One region of the Mesorhizobium sp. C395A genome, then DNA from elsewhere that is predicted to be linked to it. Evidence: riboswitches for the same ligand, from Rfam matches in the RefSeq annotation. Region 1 holds a riboswitch; each other region holds the start of a gene.
The links. A riboswitch is a leader RNA that binds a small molecule or an ion and turns the genes downstream of it on or off. The one in region 1 is predicted to bind thiamine pyrophosphate.
Positions count from the first base shown of each region.

Region 2: another riboswitch for thiamine pyrophosphate. It lies ahead of NLY37_RS03865 (YkoF family thiamine/hydroxymethylpyrimidine-binding protein); the one in region 1 lies ahead of thiB (thiamine ABC transporter substrate binding subunit).
Region 3: another riboswitch for thiamine pyrophosphate. It lies ahead of thiC (phosphomethylpyrimidine synthase ThiC); the one in region 1 lies ahead of thiB (thiamine ABC transporter substrate binding subunit).

Region 1 covers NZ_CP100473.1:4,217,435-4,223,939, reverse strand. Annotated here, with positions in the region: gene NLY37_RS20665 (ABC-F family ATP-binding cassette domain-containing protein) at 1-461, opposite strand, end outside; gene NLY37_RS20660 (thiamine diphosphokinase) at 463-1,122, opposite strand; TPP riboswitch at 1,285-1,399, shown strand; gene thiB (thiamine ABC transporter substrate binding subunit) at 1,443-2,450, shown strand; gene thiP (thiamine/thiamine pyrophosphate ABC transporter permease) at 2,671-4,269, shown strand; gene thiQ (thiamine ABC transporter ATP-binding protein) at 4,266-5,030, shown strand; gene NLY37_RS20640 (M48 family metalloprotease) at 5,362-6,505, shown strand, end outside.
Region 2 covers NZ_CP100473.1:790,329-796,833, reverse strand. Annotated here, with positions in the region: gene NLY37_RS03885 (LexA family transcriptional regulator) at 1-266, shown strand, start outside; gene NLY37_RS03880 (ABC transporter substrate-binding protein) at 439-1,446, opposite strand; gene NLY37_RS03875 (ABC transporter ATP-binding protein) at 1,443-2,225, opposite strand; gene NLY37_RS03870 (ABC transporter permease) at 2,222-3,064, opposite strand; gene NLY37_RS03865 (YkoF family thiamine/hydroxymethylpyrimidine-binding protein) at 3,320-3,928, opposite strand; TPP riboswitch at 3,919-4,031, opposite strand; partial or broken gene NLY37_RS03860 (GSU2403 family nucleotidyltransferase fold protein) at 4,233-4,631, shown strand; gene NLY37_RS03855 (hypothetical protein) at 4,881-5,132, shown strand; gene NLY37_RS03850 (DUF2934 domain-containing protein) at 5,287-5,526, opposite strand; gene NLY37_RS03845 (hypothetical protein) at 5,619-5,834, opposite strand; gene NLY37_RS03840 (DUF1236 domain-containing protein) at 5,933-6,262, opposite strand.
Region 3 covers NZ_CP100473.1:5,981,671-5,988,175, forward strand. Annotated here, with positions in the region: partial or broken gene NLY37_RS28970 (3-oxoadipate--succinyl-CoA transferase) at 1-257, shown strand, start outside; partial or broken gene NLY37_RS28975 (FAD-dependent oxidoreductase) at 203-316, opposite strand; gene thiC (phosphomethylpyrimidine synthase ThiC) at 313-2,148, opposite strand; TPP riboswitch at 2,251-2,367, opposite strand; gene pmtA (phospholipid N-methyltransferase PmtA) at 2,547-3,143, opposite strand; gene NLY37_RS28990 (DUF309 domain-containing protein) at 3,318-3,842, shown strand; gene NLY37_RS28995 (MFS transporter) at 4,049-5,704, opposite strand; gene NLY37_RS29000 (hypothetical protein) at 6,040-6,312, shown strand.

The DNA.
Region 1 (6,505 bases):
ACCGACAAATCGAGATGGTTCGTCGGCTCATCAAGCAGCAGAATATCGGGTTCGGGCGCCATGACGCGGGCAAGTGCTGCGCGGCGCGCCTCGCCGCCGGAGAGATCGTTGGGGTTCTCCGTGCCGGCGAGGCCGAGATGCTCCATCAGATATGTGGCGCGGTAGGGATCGTCGGCAGGCCCAAGCCCGGCCTCGACATAGGCGCGCACATTGGCAAAGCCGTCCATGTCGGGCATTTGCGGGAGATAGCGCACCGTTGCCGAAGGCTGGCGGAAGACCTCGCCGTCTTGCGGCTCGATCAGACCAGCAGCAATCTTCAGGAGCGTCGACTTGCCGGAGCCGTTGCGGCCGACGAGCGCGATCTTGTCACCGGCGGACGCCGTCAGTTCGGCGCCATCGAGCAGCGGCGTGCCGCCAAAGGTCAGTCTTATGCCGTCGAGGTTGAGAAGGGGCGGGGCCATGTCAGCTTTCAGGCAAGGGGTAGGGGTGGGCGAGCAGCAGCGCGCGGCCATGGCCGAGCGCGATTTCGAGGCCGCCCCCGGTCGTGTTGGACTTGACCTCGTTCGAGATGGTCAGCGACGAGCCGAACACGACCTCGACATGGTCGAGCGGCCACTTCGCGCCGGACACGGTGAGGCCCGAAAGATCGGAAAAGCCGAGCACCGAAAACAGCGTTCCGTCGGCATAGTCGAAGCCGGCCTTGCCAGGCAGCAGAGGGGCGCCTTCCTGCGCTCCGCTGGTCAACAGCAATTTTGTGCCGGCCTCGGCCAGCCGCAGGCTGAGCGCCAGATGGAGGAAGGCGTGGTCGGCGCGCTTGCCGCCGAAAGCGCCGGCCAGCACCAGGCTGGTGGCGCCGCGTTCCAATGCCGCCGCGATCGCCAGTTCGCCATCGGTCTTGTCCTTTTCGGGAGGAAACACCTCCCGCGGCACGGCGGCGAGATCGGCAGGCAGGTCCGCCGGCACGGAATCGAAATCGCCGACCCACAGCTCCGGCATCACGCCGAGCAGGCGGGCATGATCGATGCCGGCGTCGGCGGCGATGACGCGCGTGCCCGCGACCTGGCGGTCGAGCCGCGGCGTGCGGACGAGATCGCCGCCAAGCAGGATGGTGAATGTGCTCATATCCGCTGGCCCTTACCAGCCCCGCCGACGAAACGGAAGGCCGAGCGGCACCGTCACTCTTTGTTGGAGCATGATCTTTTTCCGGAAACGGATTCCACTTTCCGGGATCACGCTCGGGCAAACTTCCACTTGCGTGGCACCTTGGCCGGGCCTATGTGTCGAAACGCTCTAACGGGGTGCCGGACGCGATCTTCGCGGACCGGCTGAGAGGCAGTCTCGCCAACCCGCTGAACCTGATCCGGTTTGTACCGGCGGAGGGATTAGACGCTTCGGACAGCCCGACGCCTCAATTCCTTTCAACACGAATGAAGGAGGCGCCGATGCGCATTTTTTTGTCCCGTCTTGTCCCAGCGCTTGGGCTTGCTGTTTCGCTACTGGCAAGCCCTGCGTGCGCGCAGGAAAAACTCACGATCTATACCTATGAGAGTTTCACTGCCGACTGGGGTCCAGGCCCCCAGGTGAAGAAGGAATTCGAGGCCGAGTGTGGCTGCAGCGTCGACTTCGTCTCGGTGGCCGACGGCGTCGCGCTGCTCAATCGCGTCAAGCTCGAAGGTGCGTCGACCAAAGCCGATATCGTGCTTGGCCTCGACACCAACCTCACCGCGGAAGCCAAGGCTTCCGGCCTGTTTGTCCCACATGGCGCGGTGGCTGAAAACAACGTGCCGGGCGGCTGGAGCGACGACACTTTCGTGCCCTACGATTATGGCTATTTCGCCGTCGTCTACGACACCGAGAAGCTGAAGAACCCACCGAAGAGCCTGAAGAAATTGGTCGAGGGCGATGCCGCCGACAAGATCGTCATCCAGGATCCGAGGACGTCGACGCCGGGCCTTGGCCTGCTGCTGTGGGTTAAGTCGGTCTATGGCGACAAGGCGCCGGAAGCCTGGGCGAAACTCAAGGGCAAAGTGCTGACGGTGACGCCGGGCTGGAGCGAGGCCTACGGCCTGTTCACCAAGGGCGAGGCGCCGATGGTGCTTTCCTATACGACGTCGCCGGCCTACCACATGGTGGCGGAGAACACCGGGCGCTACCAGGCGGCCTCGTTCGAGGAAGGCGAGTATCTGCAGATCGAGGTCGCCGGCATCACCACCACGGGCGCGAAGAATCCGCTGGCGGCGAAGTTCCTGGCCTTCATGACCGGGCCGAAATTCCAGGATGTCATTCCGGAGACCAACTGGATGTTCCCGGCCGGGAAAACCGACAAGCCGCTCAATCCGGCTTTTGATAGGCTGGTCAAGCCGGCGAAGACCTTGCTGTTCAGCCCGGAAGAGGTCGCGGCAAATCGCAAGGCCTGGGTGGATGAATGGCTGGCGGTGATGAGCAAGTAGATTTGGCTGTATAGTCAAAAGATGAGTGCTCTACGGCGCCCCCCTCTGTCCTGCCGGACATCTCCCCCACGAGGGGGGAGATTGGCCTTTACGTTGACTTTCGCCAATCTCCGAAGCTGCAGGAATGATCGGAGCGCTAAAACCGCCAATCTCCCCCCTCGTGGGGGAGATGTCCGGCAGGACAGAGGGGGGCGCGAAGGAACGCGACGCCCGGTAAAGAGTGCAACGCTCTGACCCCCGCATCACGGCCGGCATTGTCGCGCTTGCGGCAATCGCGCTGCTGATCGGTGGCGCCTTCGCCGGCCTTATCCGCGAAGGCGCGCACGACCTTTCCGGCGCCGCGTCCGCCTTTGACCTCTATCTCCTGCGCGTTGTCCGCTTCACGCTCTGGCAGGCTGCGCTCTCGACTCTGCTTTCCGCCGTACCGGCGCTCTTCGTCGCCCGGTCGCTGTCGCGGCATCCGCGCTTCTTCGGACGCGGCTTCATCCTGCAGCTGTTCACTGTGCCCCTTGCCTTGCCGGCAATTGTCGGAGCGCTGGGCATACTGGCGCTCTATGGCCGCGCCGGTTATTTCGCCGCGATCGGTGGCCAGAGCTGGCCCGACATCTATGGGCTGTCGGGCATCCTCGTCGCCCACGTCTTCTTCAACCTGCCGCTGGCCACCCGGCTGTTCCTCGAAGCGCTGGGAACGGTGCCGGCCGATCAATGGCGGCTGGCGAGCCAGCTCGGCATGGGGGCGAGGCCAGCCTTCCGGCTGATCGAGTGGCCGGTGCTGCGCGCCGCGCTGCCGGGCGTCGCCGGGCTTGTCTTCATGCTTTGCATCACCTCCTTCACCATCGTGCTGATCCTCGGCGGCGGGCCGGCGGCGACGACGCTGGAAGTCGCCATCTATCAGGCGCTGCGTTTCGACTTCGATCCGGCGCGAGCGGTGACGCTGACGGTGCTGCAGATCGCGCTGACTTTTGCCGTCATGCTGGCGCTGACGCGGCTCGGCGCCAATGTGACCGGCGACGCCAATTTGCCTGTCGCGCCGCGCCGCTATCACTTGGCCGGCAAAGCAGAAACAGCGTTCAACGCCGTCCTGATCGTGCTCGCCTTGCTGTTCGTCGCCGGACCAATGGCGGCCACCGTCGCGTCCGGCCTCGGCGCCGATCTCGGCCGGCTGGCGGGCGAGAGTGCCGTGCGTCAGGCGACCCTGACCAGCGCCGGTCTCGCCCTCTCGGCGGCGCTACTTTCGGTGGCGCTGTCGCTGTCGCTCATCATGGCTCGGCGGGCACTGTCGCTGCGCCGCCGGTCCAGTGCCCGTTCATTGCTCGAACATGCCACCGACACCGGCGCCGGCTTCGTCCTCGTCGTGCCGCCCATCGTCATCGGCGCCGGCTGGTTTCTCCTGCTGCGCACGGTCAGCGATGTCTTTGCCATCGCGCCGGTCATGGTCGTCACCGTCAATGCGGTGATGGCGATGCCCTTTGCCATCCGCGCGATGCGCCCGGCCTATGATGCGGCGAGCGAGCGCCACGAAAAGCTGTGCGCGCAGCTCGGCATTGCGGGCTGGAACCGGCTGCTTCTGGTCGACTGGCCATCGCTCCGGCGGCCGCTGGCCACCGGCTTTGCCTTCGCCATGGCGCTGTCGCTCGGCGATCTCGGCGTCATCGCGCTGTTCGGCAGCGATTCGGTGCAGACCTTGCCCTATCTCCTGCTGGCGCGCATGGGCAGCTATCGCACGGCCGATGCTGCCGGGCTGGCTTTGCTGCTCGGGGCGGTCTGCCTTGCATTGGTGGTCGCGGCAGACTGGCTGGGACGGGGAGAGAGATCGTGACGTCCGCTGTGGAGAAAGGCACGACTGTCCGGCTGGACAAGGTCTCGTTCAGCTATGGCGAAACGTCATTCCTGTTCGATGTCGAATTCGATACATCTAAGATCACCGCCATCATGGGGGCAAGTGGTTCGGGCAAATCGACCTTGCTCGATCTGGTGGCTGGTTTCGAGACGCCGGAGTCCGGTCGTGTGCTGATCGGCGCCGCCGATGTCGGCGCCAAGCCGCCTTCGGCGCGGCCGGTGTCGATGGTGTTCCAGGAAAACAATCTGTTTGCTCATCTCTCGGTGGAGAAGAATGTCGGGCTCGGCCGCTCGCCATCGCTCAACCTGACCGACGCCGATCGCGCCGCAATCGCCGAGGCGCTTGACCGCGTCGGCCTGGCCGGCAAGGAAATGCGCCTGCCGCGCGAACTCTCCGGCGGCGAAAGGCAGCGCGTGGCGCTCGCCCGCGTTCTGGTGCGCGACCGGCCGGTGCTGCTGCTCGACGAGCCGTTCGCTTCGCTCGGGCCAGCACTGCGCGACGACATGCTCGACCTGGTGGCCGGCGTTCATGCCGAGCGGGCGATGACGGTGCTGTTCGTCACGCATCAGCCGGAAGACGCTCGCCGTATCGGCGAGCAGATGGTTTTTCTGGACAATGGCAGGGTTGCCGCGACGGGACCTGCCGCCGATTTTTTCGACGGCACTGGCCCTGAAGCGTTTCGGCGCTATATCGGCGCAAGTTCGGGCGGATCACGCGATATTGCCCGGAAGCGGACATAATTTACGACCAAACCCGCTACAGGTGATGTGGCGCTTGCTTGCCATGGTCCAGCTGATGTGGCTAGGTCCGCTTAGTACTGGTCCGGCACGAGCCGTGATTTGCCCCCTACAGCGCCGCATCCGGCCGGATGCGTAAACGCTGTAGGTTTTTTGATGTGTGCAGGATTGCCAACGAAAACCGATTTTTCGCTGGCGCGGACCCCGGTCCAAATCATGCGCCGAGAGCTGAAGGAACGCCGTGCTGCCGACCGGCACTGACACTTTGAAACGCAGACCGCTGGTGCGCTTCCTCGCGCTGGCCGGCCTTGCCGTGGCGCTGGCCAGCTGCCAGATGTTCACGCCTCCCGAAGTGCAGGAATCCGGCTTCCAGCCTTCCGACAAGCCGATCACGGTCGACAATGTCGCCGCCAACAGCAAGCTTGCCGAACTGGCGAAGGCACAGCATCCGCGCATCCTTGCCACCTATGGCGGCGAATATTCCGATCCCAAGCTCGAGCGCATGGTGGCCAAGGTTGTCGGCAGCCTGACCGTGGTGTCGGCCAATCCGACCCAGACCTATCGCATCACCATCCTCAATTCGCCCAACGTCAACGCTTTCGCGCTGCCGGGTGGCTATCTCTACGTCACCCGCGGCCTGCTGGCGCTGGCCAATGATTCGGCCGAACTCGCCGCCGTCATCGCGCATGAGATGGGCCACGTCACCGCCAATCATGGTCTGCAGCGACAGCAGCTCGAGGCCGAGGAAGGCCTGGCGACCAAGGTGGTCTCCGATGTGCTGGGCGACAGCCCGACCGCCAAGCAGGCATTGATCCGCGGCAAGCTGAGGCTGGCGCAGTTCTCGCGCAACCAGGAGCTGGAGGCAGACGCCATCGGCATCAAGTCGATCGGCGAGGCGGGTTACGATCCCTATGCCGCCGGGCGTTTCCTGCAGTCGATGTCGGCCTATACAGATTTCCGCTCGATCAGCGGCGCCACCGACGCCAGCCTCGACTTCCTGGCTACGCACCCCAACACGCCGCAGCGAATTGATCTGGCGCAGCGTCACGCCCGCCAGTTCGGCGCGCCGGGCATCGGCACGCGCGACCGCGATTCCTTCCTGGCCGGGATAGACGGCCTGCTCTATGGCGACACGCCGGAGGAGGGCTATGTGCGCGGCCAGACCTTCCTGCATCCGGGCCTCGGCGTATCGTTCACCGTGCCCGACGGCTTCATCATCGACAATTCGGCAGCGGCGGTGACGGCGACCGGTCCCGGCGACATGGCGATCCGCTTCGACGGTGTGTCGATCGACAAGGATCGTGCGCTGACCGACTACATCAGAAGCGGCTGGGTGGCCGGTCTCGACGAGACCAGTGTGCGCCAGGAGACGATCGACGGCAACGAGGCGGCGACAGCGCACGCCGGCGCCGATGGCTGGCAGTTCGACATTGCAGTGATCCGCGCCGGCGGCCAGGTCTATCGCCTGCTGACGGCCG
Region 2 (6,505 bases), 2.9 Mb from region 1:
GGATTGCTCTGCGCGTCGACGGCCCGTCGATGAACAAGATCTCGCCACCGGATTCGATCATCTTCGTCAACCTCAGGGACAAGCGGCTGGTGACCAATGGCTGCTACGTCATTTCGGACGAATCCGGCCACGCCACCTACAAGCGTTACCGCCCCAACGAGAACCCGCCCTTCCAGCCGGCCTCCTACATGGACATCCCGCCGCCGGCGCTCGAAGGCGCCATCACCATCATCGGCCGGGTGAAGCGCTCGATGATCGATATGTGAGGGAGAAGGCGGTGAGGCGCAATCTCCCGCCTCGAGGGGGAGATGGCCGGCAGGCCAGAGGGGGTCGCCGCGCGTAAGGCGCTGACGTCCTCTGTCCGCGATAGGAAGTCGCGTCAGGACGTACCGACCCCCTCTGTCGCCTTCGGCGACATCTCCCCCTCGAGGGGGGAGATTACGCGCCCAAAAACTCGTTCGTAAAATACCCCCCGAAATCCGGCTTCTCCTTCAGAACCTTGCCATCGCCATCGAGCAATATGCCGGCGTTGAAGAGATAGATTCCCATCGCCTCGATCTTGGCCCTGTCGATGGTGCCGATGACGCCGTCCTGGCTGCGCAAGAAGTGTCCGTCGACCAGCATTTTCAGCGAAGCGTGGATCAGCGCCGGGTCGGTCAGCGCATCCCTGTTGGAAGCCATCAGCAGATCGCCGGCTTCCTGCGGGTGATCGCAGGCAAATTGGTAGCCGCGCCGCGTTGCCTCGACGAAGGCCGATGCGGCCTTCGGGTTTGCCTGGAGATATGCATTGCTGGAGGCGATCAAGGTGGTGTGCTCGTCGGGGACGCCGTAGTCGGCGTAGCGGAAGCCGCGCTGCCTGACGCCTTTCAGCTCGGCAGCGACGCCTTCCCAGGTCGAGACCTCGAGCGTGAAGTCGACCGAGCCGTTGGCCAGCGCCTCATAGGCCGAGGTGCCTAATGTCACCGTCTCGAAAACGCCCTTGCCGCCATCGTGGCGGATGATGGTCGAGATCAGCGTGTTTTCCCAGGCGCTGCCGAAGCCGCCATAGGTCAGACCGTCGAGATTCCTGGGACTCTTGATCTCGCCGCGATCCGCGTTGAAGACCAACCGGCCGGTCTCCTGCTGGACCACGGCGTAGACCGCCTTGAGATCGGCGCCGGCAGCCCGCTGGGTGAACAGGCCGACGCCGGCAATGCCGAAATCGGCGATGCGGTTGGCGACCAGCGTGCCGGCGCCAGTATCGCCATAGGGCAGGATCTCAACATCGAGCCCAGCCTCGTGGTAGAACCCTTTGTCGCGGGCAACGAACAGGCCGACATGGTTGGTGTTGACCGTCCAGTCGAGCGCGACGGTGATTTTTTGCGCAGCCGCATGAGCGCGCGAGGCCAGCGGCAATCCGGCGGCCAGCGTCAGCAGCAAAGCCTGCCGGCGTGTGAATTCGGTCATGAAAAACTCCTTTGAGCGGTCTGCGGAAACAAGCCCCGGTCAGTCCCGGGATTGAGCAGCGTGTCGAGGATGTCGGCTTCGAGCGCGGCGGCCTGGCGCGCGGCATCGCTGCCGGTGGTGCGCGGGCGCGGCAGCGGCACGGCAATCTCGCCGATGATGCGGGCCGGCCGCGCCGACATCAGATAGATTCGATCGGAGAGGTAGACGGCTTCGCGCACGTCATGGGTGATCAGCAGCGCGGTCCAGCGGTGGCGCTGCCACATGCCTTCCAGCCAGCGCTGCATACCCGCGCGGGTCAGTGCATCCAGCGCGCCAAAGGGCTCGTCGAGCAGCAGCATGTCGCGCTGCTGCACCACGGTGCGCAAAAGGGCGGCGCGCTGGCGCATGCCGCCGGAAAGCTCCGCCGGCCAGGCGCGCTCAAAGCCGGCAAGGCCGAACTCGGCAAACAGCGGCGCGACGTGCTCGCGTGCCGCCTTGCGGCCAAGACCCTGAACTTCCAGCCCCAGCGTCACATTGTCGATGACGCGTCGCCACGGCATCAGCGCGTCGCGCTGCGGCATGAAGGCGAAGGGGCTGCCCTGCAATGGTGCGCCGTCGAAGCGCATGTCGCCCTCGCCTTTCAGCGCGCCGGTCAGCAACTGGAACAGCGTCGACTTGCCGGCGCCGGAAGGGCCGAGGATGGAGACGAACTCGCCGGCCGCGACATGAAGCGAAATGCCGGCGAGCACCTCAAGCGCGCCGAAGTTCTTCCTGATGTCCCGGAGTTCGAGCCGCGTCATTGACGGTTCTCTTCTGCAGCTTCAACCTTGCCGTCGCGGCTTTCGCTCCCTGCATTCTCCCAAGGCATGGCGAAGCGCTGGACGAGCACCGAAATGGCGAACAAGACAAGCGTGAGCGCGGCGCTGACGGCGACCGCGGCGAGCACCAGATCGGGGCGGAAATTATTTTTGGCATTCAGCATGTAGATGCCCAGCCCCTTCGCCGCCCCCGCATATTCGGCGAAGATCGCGCCGACGACGGCGTAGGTGATGGAGATGCGCAGCCCGGCGAAGAAATAGGGCAGCGCCGAAGGCAGGCGCGCCAGCCAGAAGATACGCCAGCGCCCTGCCCCCATGGCGGCGAGCATCTGCGAAATCTCCTTGCTGGTCGCAGCAAAACCTTCGACCAGCGCGACCATCATCGGGAAGAAGGTGACGAGCGCCACAAGCAGGATTTTTGGCATCAGCCCGAAGCCGAACCACAGCACGATGAGCGGCGCGATCGCGACCAGCGGCAAGGTCTGGCTGACGATCAGCAGCGGAAACAGCGCGCGGCGCAGCGGGGCCAAGAAATCGACCAGCGCCGAAAGCACGAAGGCAGCGACCAACGAGCAGGCGAAGCCGGCTGATGTGGCGCGGATGGTGGGCAGCGTGTTGTCGGCAAGGGCGGCGCGATGCTCCCAGGCCTGCTGCAGCACGCGCGACGGCGCCGGCAGCATGGTGGGCGCAGCGCCACCATAGCGGGCGTAGAGCTCCCACGCCGCGAGGAGCAGGGCGGAGGCGCAGGCGGCGGGGATGGTCTTGGCGATGGCTGCGGCTAATCTCCCCCCTCGAGGGGGAGATGTCGCCGAAGGCGACAGAGGGGGTCGTCTCGCATGGAGCGCCCACGCCTTGCCGATGCGAAAAGGACGTCGGCGCTCCACGCGCTGGGACCCCCTCTGGCCTGCCGGCCATCTCCTGCTCGAGGGGGGAGATTCGTGGGCATCGCGGTCTTCGCCAATCGCCAATGGCTCCCCTCCTCTTTGTGCTGAGGTGTCAGAGGCATCTCCTCCACGCAATGGGTCAGATAAACCAGCCACGGCAATATCCTCGAGGAACGACGCTTGAGCCGCGGCTCAGACGGCGCTCGGGCTGTTCGCCGAGATCGTGATGTCGAGGGTGACGTGGCCGGCGCCGGGGCCGAAGCGGCAGAAGGCCTCGTTGAGCGTGGCAAACACCGCACCGGCATCGCCACGCAATTTGGTGCAGAAGTTCTTTGGGCGCTCAAAGACGCCGGACTGTTTCAGGAAATCGATGCAGCCGTAGATCTCGTCCATATGGTCGCCCGTGCCCATAACGTAGAGCGAGAACTGCGCCGCCACCGGCTGGCCGGTCGACGGCGTGGCCTGGACAGCGCGGATCGCGGCGATCTTGCGCTCGTCCAGCGGAATGGCGGGGCCGCCGGTCTCGTCGGAGCGGCAGATCGGATCGTCGGGCTCGCCCGGACAGCCGCGCGAGACCGCCGCCGAAAGCACGCAGTGCTTGCCGCTTTTGGCCGCCGCGACGAACAGGTCGCGCATGGCGGGAAACAGCACCTCGGGCGGCCCGACCATAAGGGTCGAGATGTCATCGGTTTCGATCCGCAGCCGGTCGCGCCAGGGATCGAGCGCGCCGAGCGCGCCGAGGATGACGCCGACGAAATCGTCGGTCATGGGATAAAGGGAAATCTGTGCGCCTGAAAACATCGCCCGCCTCGCTCCGCTGGTATTATCCAGATCAGCTTTAGGGTCCGAAGGCTTGCCGCCCTCATCTCAGCCCCGACCATACGGAGCACCCCTGTGGATGAGCGGGTTAAAGCATTGTTCGCGACAGTGGGGAAGCCGTTTGTTGAAGGCACTGCGGCAAAGTGTTTTGGGCCAGACGGGCCGGGCGCCCGGGCGTTCAGAGCGACTCGTCAGTTCGTTGCGTTATAAGATTTCCACGAATTTCTTATAACTGCGTTGAAATTCAAGCTGATAAACGTAATTATAAGAAAACGGCAGAGCCTCCGCGCAGCCCTTACGGTTTCTGGATTTCCTTATCCGCGACCCCATCCGAACTGTGCTGCTGCATCGCTGGGGCTTGCCTGTGCTGGTCCCCTCGCCCCAGCGCTACGCCATCCACAAGCTGATCGTCGCCTCGCGACGCGGGCCGAGCGCTGGCGCCAAGCGGGAGAAGGATCTCCATCAAGCGCGCCTGCTGACCCAAGCGCTCGAAGCCACACGTCGCCAGGACGACCTTGCCTTCGCCTTCATGGAAGCGTGGGACAAGGGCGAAAACTGGCGCGAGACGATCCGGCGCGGCCTGAACCTGTTCGACGCCGACACGAGGGAAACAGTCAACACCATCCTGGGAAAATCCCTCCGCGAAATTGGTGCGAGTCCTGAAGGATTCACGATGCGTGATTAGCTGAAGCGACCGCTGCTATATTCATTGTCATCGTCCCAACTGTACGAATTGGCTTGACGCTCATTCGTACATAAAGTACGATATCTCTTTTCGCAGAGAGGAATGTCCTTGAGCACAGCGAACCATGTTGCCTTCGCCGATCTCTCTCGTCCTTTGCCGTCATCTCCGTCGTTGCCGCCGCCTTTATTGCCGCCCCCTTTGTTGCCCTTGTCATTCGATCAGTGCCAACGCCTCGCCGGGGCCTGGCGAATGGCCAGCCAGGACATCGCCGACGACATCCGCTTCATCCGCCAATATCTGAAAGTCGTTGCCGAGAAGGACGAGAGGCTGTCGACCGGCACCCTTGTTCACAGCCGCGCCTATGTCGAGGCCTGCGCCGGCTGGCTGCCACAGACCGTGACGCGCTATCTGCGCCACCTGCGCCAGATCACCGAATGCGAACTGGCTATGACAGCTGCCGGGATTCGCTTTGCGCTGTCGAGTTATGCCTGGGAGGCATGAGGGCGCCTGTCGCGAAACACAAGGAATTGCGCTGCCCATCGCAGGCGCAATTCGTCAGGTTGAGAGGCTCGGGCGCGCTGAACGGCGAACGCCAAGGATGGCCCGGCCAGCGAATTCCGGCCTTGCTTTATTTCGACTGGCCTTATTTCTGGCCTTATTTCGATTTGGCTTTGCCGGACTTTGCGGCGGCAGGCTTCGCGGCCTTTGGCTTGGCGGCTGCCTTGGCGGGCTTGGCGTCAGCATTCTTCGCTGCCTTTTTGGGCTTGGCGACCGCGCCATCGACTTCAGCCGTGGCCTGCTCCCAGTGTTCCTGATGCGCGCCTTCAGGCCGGCCGGCCTTTTCCCAGATCTCGTGCGCGCGCTGGCGAATGCGGTCCTGTTTGTCGTCCGTCACTTAAGCCTCCGTGGTTGGGTCCGGTCGGTTGGTCCAGATTCCACGAAAACATTAGCCGAAAATTCGGCCGGCGTCTTGAGTGACGAGACATTTCAGCGCGGGTCGGAAATCACCGCAACGCCGAGCAGCGCCGCTTTCTTGACGATCAGCCCCGCGAGGTCGGCATCCGAACGATCGGTGCCGGTGCGCTCCCGCAGGAGCGCGATCGCTTCCTTCATCGATAACAGCGCCGTGTTGCGCTCGGCCAGCAACTTGTCGCAACACGCCGCAACATTGGCGGAGTTCGGGGTCTCGACATGCGGCAACATGGCAATTCTCCTTTCATCATGTTCGTCATTCGGCCCTGCCGCCCTTTTAGGAAGAACGACAGGGCCGTATCACCGATGAATGGTTAGGTTGTCGAGCGTTACTCGACCACCTCGACAATCCTGCGCGTGCTGGGGTCGACCAACACGGTATGGTTGTCGACGACGGCGTATCTGTACTGAACGTCCGGAACCTCCTGCAGCTCGACAGTGTCAGGCAAGGCAGTGCCGACATTCAATTCGACGCCGAGCAGATTGACCGAGGCAAGCGGATGTTTCTTTACGTACTGGTGCACGACCGTGCGCTGTTCCGGGGTGATGATCACCTGCTGCTGTGCCGGCTGCGTGACGATGACCTCGTCGGCGGCGGCAATGCCGATACCAGCGATCATGGCGAGCCCGGCGACGGCGGGAATAAGGATGGTTTTCATCTTCGTCTCCTGTCGTTGTTGGCGAGCTCCGCCGTGTTCCCGCATGAGGCGAAAACAGCGCAGATCGAGGTGGCGGGCTCCTGGAGGCAAACGCAGCCGGTACGGTCTTGTTCCGCAAGCGGAGACTAAATTGATCGGCTTCCCGGTCATGCCAGCAGAACCCGCACCCGCAAGATTCGCATTGAAGCACAATCCCTCAGGAGACCGTCGACATGGATGATGCACGGCTCCAATTCCGGTGGC
Region 3 (6,505 bases), 1.8 Mb from region 1:
CCTATGAGGCGGGCGCTGCCGGCCTGCCATGCGCGGTGTTCCGCGGCTATCGCGGCGCGGGCCTTGCGGCGGTCAATCCGAACATCAAGTCGGTGACCTGTCCGTTCACCGGCGAAATGCTGGCCGCCGTTCCCTCGATCCGGCCGGACGTCACCTTCATCCATGCGCAGAAGGCCGACAAAAAAGGCAATGTGCTGGACGCATTGCCCCCAAGGGCAGGCCTTGTCTCGGCAACGGTAACCGCCGCGCCGCGTGCGGCGAACTCGAAGGCGGCGGTGAGGCCGGCAATGCCGGCCCCTTTGACCAAGACCTTCATGATGGCTCACGTGGCTGAGGTATGAGCGGTGCGCCGGTCTCGTCCGCCGGCAGGTAGAGATCGCCGCCCTCGCGGTACTTCGCCGCCATCGCCGCCATGCCCTCTTTCTGTGCCTCGGCGCGGATATCGTGGGAGATACGCATGGAACAGAATTTCGGTCCGCACATCGAGCAGAAATGCGCCACCTTGTGCGCCTCCTTGGGCAAGGTCTGGTCGTGGAAGGACCGCGCCGTTTCGGGATCGAGCGACAGGTTGAACTGATCCTCCCAGCGGAACTCGAAGCGCGCGCGCGAAAGCGCATCATCCCTGACTTTCGCCGCCGGATGGCCCTTCGCCAGGTCGGCGGCATGGGCGGCGATCTTGTAGGTGATCACGCCAATCTTGACATCGTTGCGATCGGGAAGGCCGAGATGCTCCTTGGGCGTGACGTAGCAGAGCATGGCGGTGCCGAACCAACCGATCATAGCGGCGCCGATGCCGGAGGTGATGTGGTCGTAGCCCGGCGCGATGTCGGTCGTCACCGGTCCGAGCGTATAGAACGGCGCCTCGCCGCAGACGGCGAGTTGCTTGTCCATGTTCGCCTTGATTTTGTGCATCGGCACGTGGCCAGGCCCCTCGATCATCGCCTGGCAATCCTTCGCCCAGGCGATCTGCGTCAGCTCGCCAAGCGTTTCCAGCTCGGCGAACTGCGCCGCGTCGTTGGCATCGGCGATCGAGCCGGGACGAAGGCCGTCGCCGAGCGAGAAGGAGACGTCATAAGCGCGGCAGATGTCGCAAATCTCCGCGAAGTGCTCGTAGAGGAAGCTTTCCCGGTGAAGGTGCAGGCACCATTTGGCCATGATTGAGCCGCCGCGCGAGACGATACCCGTCACCCGGTCGACCGTCAGCGGGATGTAATGCAGCCGCACGCCGGCGTGGATGGTGAAATAGTCGACGCCTTGCTCGGCCTGTTCGATCAGCGTGTCGCGGTACACCTCCCAGGTCAGATCCTCGGCAATGCCGCCAACCTTCTCGAGCGCCTGGTAGAGCGGCACCGTGCCGATCGGCACCGGCGAGTTGCGGACGATCCATTCGCGGATGTTGTGGATGTTGCGGCCGGTCGACAGGTCCATCACCGTATCGGCGCCCCAGCGGATCGCCCACACCATCTTTTCGACCTCTTCGGCCATCGACGATGTGACGGCGGAGTTGCCGATGTTGGCGTTGATCTTGACCAGAAAATTGCGACCGATGATCATCGGCTCGCTCTCGGGATGATTGATGTTGGCGGGAATGATCGCGCGTCCGCGCGCCACCTCGTCGCGCACGAATTCGGGTGTGACGAAATCGGGCAGCGTCGCGCCGAAAGCCTCGCCGTCGCGCTCAAGCTTTCCGCGCAGGATCTCGCGACCAAGGTTCTCGCGGATGGCGACGAACTCCATTTCGGGTGTGATGATGCCGGCGCGCGCATAGGCAAGCTGTGTCACCGCCTTGCCGGCCTTGGCTCTGAGCGGCCGGTTGCGAACGGGAAACTCCGGTGTCAGGCGTTCGCCCACCGCGAATCCGTTGTCTTCCGGCCGGACATGGCGGCCGTCATAGGCTTCGACATCGCCCCGCGCGATAACCCATTTATGGCGAATCCGCGCGAGGCCCTTTTCGATGCTGGTTTCGACTGTCGGGTCGGTATAGGGGCCGGACGGATCGTAGACGATGACGGGCGGTTCGCCCGCCGTCGGATGGACGGAGATTTCGCGCATCGGCACCCTGATCTGCGAGTGGATGGTACCGAGCTTGTGGATTTTCCGGGAGGCGGGCAGCGGTCCCGTCGACACTGCGGGGGTGAGGGCATTCATCTTGAGCTCCTTTGCTCATGCATTGGAGACCCAGTTCTGTGCCGGAAGGATGAAAAGACGCTTCTGTAGACCCGCCGAAACAGGACCTCGGGCGTAAACTCCCGCAAAGCGCTTGCACCGTCCCTACGCCAGTATGAACTGGATCAGGTTCAACGGGTCACTGCGCCGCGAAAGCCAGCAGTATCTCAGCCCCTTGCCGGGACTCCCCTGGTGAATGCCTCAGGTTGAACGGGCCGGCGCGGCTTTGTCAAGCGCATTTGGCCCGCCCACTGTCAAATCAAGGACCGCGTCGTCTTCTTGGCAAATCAGGCATCTGCCCCTGCTCTGTTCCACATCCTATTTGGGTGCAAGGCCACCACTCAGCGGAACCCTCAGAGAAGGAAACCGTCCAGATTTGGCTAGACTGCTCGACGATAAGTCCAGAGCTGTGCCGGCGGTATGTTGCGGACGACGAAGTCATAGTGGGAAACCACGTAACGGTCTGGCATCTTGATCACCGGCGACAGAGGTCCGTATGTGATCTGAATCACGGGCCGGCCGGCAGGAATACGGGCAAGCAGATCCTCAACCAGCGCGACACGCTGTTGCATTGGAAAGCTCAACAGCGGGACTGCACTTATAACGCAATCGAACTGTTCACCTTTGCGCTCACCCAGAGCTTCGTCCAGCGCAAATGCGTCGCCCAATCTGAAGTCCACATTCGGGAAGCGTTGCACCAGGCCGTCGTAGAAAATCCTGGAATATTCGACTGAAACCAGCTGGTGCGGCTTGATTCCCCTAGCCAGGATCGCCTTTGTGATGACACCGGTTCCCGCGCCAAGCTCCAGAATTGGCAATCCTGACCGTGGGTTCACCACGCTTGCCATCCGGCGTGCCGCATAAACCGAAGTGGGAATAAGGGCTCCCACGCCCTTCTTGTCCTTCTGCCAGCCTTTGAACAATTCAACTTCTTCCTCAAACCTTTTGCCGAGCCGCTCCTTCAGTCGCAAAATCATATCTTCTCCTTGCGTCAGCCGCTTACCCAACGTCATGAATTTGGCAAAGCGCGTTTTGGCCAATCTCGACACCCTTTACAAGCCCGTTAAGACTGCTTGCGTGTCACGACGCGGTCAGCATGAATTGCCCCTTAACGCACTTTCATGTTTGCTGGGCCTATGTCTCGCCCTCGCTTGCTGCCCGAAAAAAGTTTCCCGAGCTATGCGTATCTGCCCGGCAAATATCCGCATCCGGTGCGTGATCCCTTGGGCCACAGTTACCGATCAGATCCGGTGACCGTCGCCGTTGGCGAAGCGCTCGGCTCAGATGTGTTTCTCTGGGGAATCGACCTTTTCAACCACGGTTACTACTGGGAAGCCCATGAAGCCTGGGAGCCTCTCTGGCAGGCTGCGAAACAAAGCGCTCAGCACCGCCTGTTCTTCAAGGGACTGATCCTGTTGGCGGCGGCCGGCGTGAAGATCCGTGAGGGAAAGCGGGTCGCTGCGGCGCGCCATGCGACAAGAGCTGCAGGGCTTTTTCGTCAGGTGGTGAGAGTGCCGGGCGGCCTGTTTGAGAAAGCACTGGGAATGACACCCGCCGCGCTCGCTGAACATGCCCAAGCGATCGTAGCTTACCCGGTTGTTCTGCGGGAGCCAAAGCCTGCCCAGCCTGAGCCCGTCTTTGATTTCATACTCGCACCAGTATCCGAGAGCGTTTGATCGGCAATTCAGTGGTCCAAGCTAACTTTGTCAGCAGGAAACGGGGCCTTTGAAAACCGCTCACCACCCGCATGCGTCACAAACAATAAGAGTGCAGTAATGTTTATAGGCAACTCGCGGCCGCTTCGATGTCGATGGTCTGAGGGTCGGGGCTGACCGGTGGCGCTCGTAGCCAATCGATTGATGGCAGAGATGCCGGCCGGGCTTCAATGACGGGGATGGCGAAAAGCTGAGTGCTCGGGCTTGCGGGCCGAGCTTGTCGGCCGCTCGATGGAAAGTGTCATTTGAGGTGGGGTCTCGGCCGCGTGCAGCTGAAAGACACGCTCGTCCAGTTCCTTGTCCACTTCCGTCAGACGATGATTGAGGCGAAGGTAGTCCGTCCAGGTCGGCGTGCGAAACGTTTCTGTCCAATGCATAGGCTTCTGCAGGTTCCGCTGGAGCGTCCAGTTCCGAGCACCGACGCGGCTGTGAACATGGCGCCGCTGCCGCATGAGGTCGAGGAAAGCCTCGAGATTTCTCTCGGCTATCAGATATTCGACCTTGACCACGATCGGGCCGCTTCTCGGCTTCAGATTGAGAGCGACAGCCGGGGCATCGAATTCCTCCAGAGGATCGGGCTCTGAGTCGCGGCGCTCGCGAAGAGGAAACAGAACGCCGGCTGCAGCGACGAACATCAGGGAGGCAGCGGAACCCTCCAGCGCCAGGCCCAGCGAATGGTTTTCGGCCACCGTGCCCCACACCCAGCTGCCGAGCGCGATGCCACCATCTATCAAAGCATAGTAGATCGAGATGGTGCGCCCCACGACCCAGCGCGGGCTTGCCAGCTGCACGCTCACACCGACCCCTGACCAGGCGGTGACCCAACCCGCGCCGCCCAAAGCGAGTGCAATTGCCGCCACCCCGATCGAAGTTGTCAGTGCCAGGGAAAGTGAGCACGCCGCGCAGGCGACGCAGGAGAGCCTCATCAGCCGCTCCTGCGACAAGCTCCGTCTGAACAGGCTGTTGGAGAGGCCAGCGAAGACGGCTCCGGTCCCGAAGCCGGCCATGAGCGCGCCATAGGCAAGCGGGCCTCCTCCCAGCTGGTCGCGGACAACCACCGGCAGCAGCGCGAGTATGGCAATGCTCGCCAGGCCAAAGAGGGTTCCGCGCGCGATCGCTGCCTTGATCTCCGATGACATCGCCGTGAAGCGCAGCCCGTCATAAATTGCCGTCCTCATCGACTCGCGAGGAAGAGGGGAAGAACGAACCTTCCACTTGCAGCGCCAAATGGTAGCCAAGGGTACGAAATAGGTGAGCGTGGTTACGGCGAATGCCGCCATAAGGCCAAATGAGGCGACCACAATGCCGCCGAGCGCCGGACCCACAGTCCGGACGGTGTTGAAGCCAACAGAAAGCAGGGTGACGGCAGCGGGAACATCGCGTCGATCCACGATATCGCCAACCGACGCTTGCCAGGCCGGATCGTTGAGAGCACCGCCGCTTGCGATCAAGAAGCTGAAGCCGAGGATCATCCACGGACTGACAAAGCCCAGCGCCACGGACGCGGTCAGCATCGCGGACGCAATCACCATAAGGCACCGACCGGCGAACATGACCCGACGCCGGCTGAAATTGTCGGCGAGAGCTCCGGCAAAAACGGACAGGACGAAAGCCGGCAGGTTCGATGAAGCCTGCACCAGCGCAACCATCAGATCGGAAGTCGAGATCGTTGCCATCAGCCAGCTGATGGCGACAGTCTGCATCAACCAGCCGAGGCTTGAAACCTGCGTCGCGAGCCAGATCGAACGAAAGGTCGGTTGCAGAAGTGGCCCAAAGGTCGTTGGTGCAGCCAAATCTTCGTTTGATCCAGCCACCCTACTCATTTTGCGAACCTTTGCTTTCCGTTATTGTCGTTTCGCATGTAATGTAGGCTGAACCGTGGCGGCGGGAAGAATAGAGAGGAACTGGTTGCCTCCGACGAGTGCAGCACAGTTTGCTCGGCATTGAGGGTCGCGGCACGCGGGCGTGGGCCGGCTCACTCGCCTTCGAAGATGTCTTGTCAAGGTCGGATTCACTTGTCGCTTAACGCACCAGGCTTAATCAACGCGCACTTTGCGGAGCGATGCCTTTTCGCGAGACGCGACCCTGTTCTTTGTTGAAGACTCATTCATCAGCGGCGTTCGATGCGCTGCGTGTGGCTTAGGGAGAGTGAGGGCGCTTGCAGATCTTCGACAGGATCGATTCACTGATAGGCGCAGACGATTGCCGGGCCGCGATCGAAGAGGCGCGCGCCTTGCTACTTCGATTCGAACAAAGGTCTGTTGCGCTCACGCATGCGATAGACGACTTTCTGCTCGACCTGATAACGCTAGCTTTCATTGTTGAATGTTACGGACGCGGCTTTGAACTTTTGGCGCGAACGCTGGCTCGTAGAAGACTGGCAAAGGTCAGGCTTTTGTCGGAAGAGGTCTATTCCGCCAGAGAGAAATGACGCCCAAAGCTTGTTGCTAACCGGCTATCGCGCCGCGTTCCGCCACAGTGACGAAGGCAATTGACGACGTTCGACCACCAAAAAATAGGCGGAAAACCGGGGCCCTTTATGAGGCAGACTCGGTGTGGATTGTTCCGCGAACCTGAAAACTGCGGGTCCATTTCGTGGCGTCCCGCCGTCCGCTGGCCTTCAT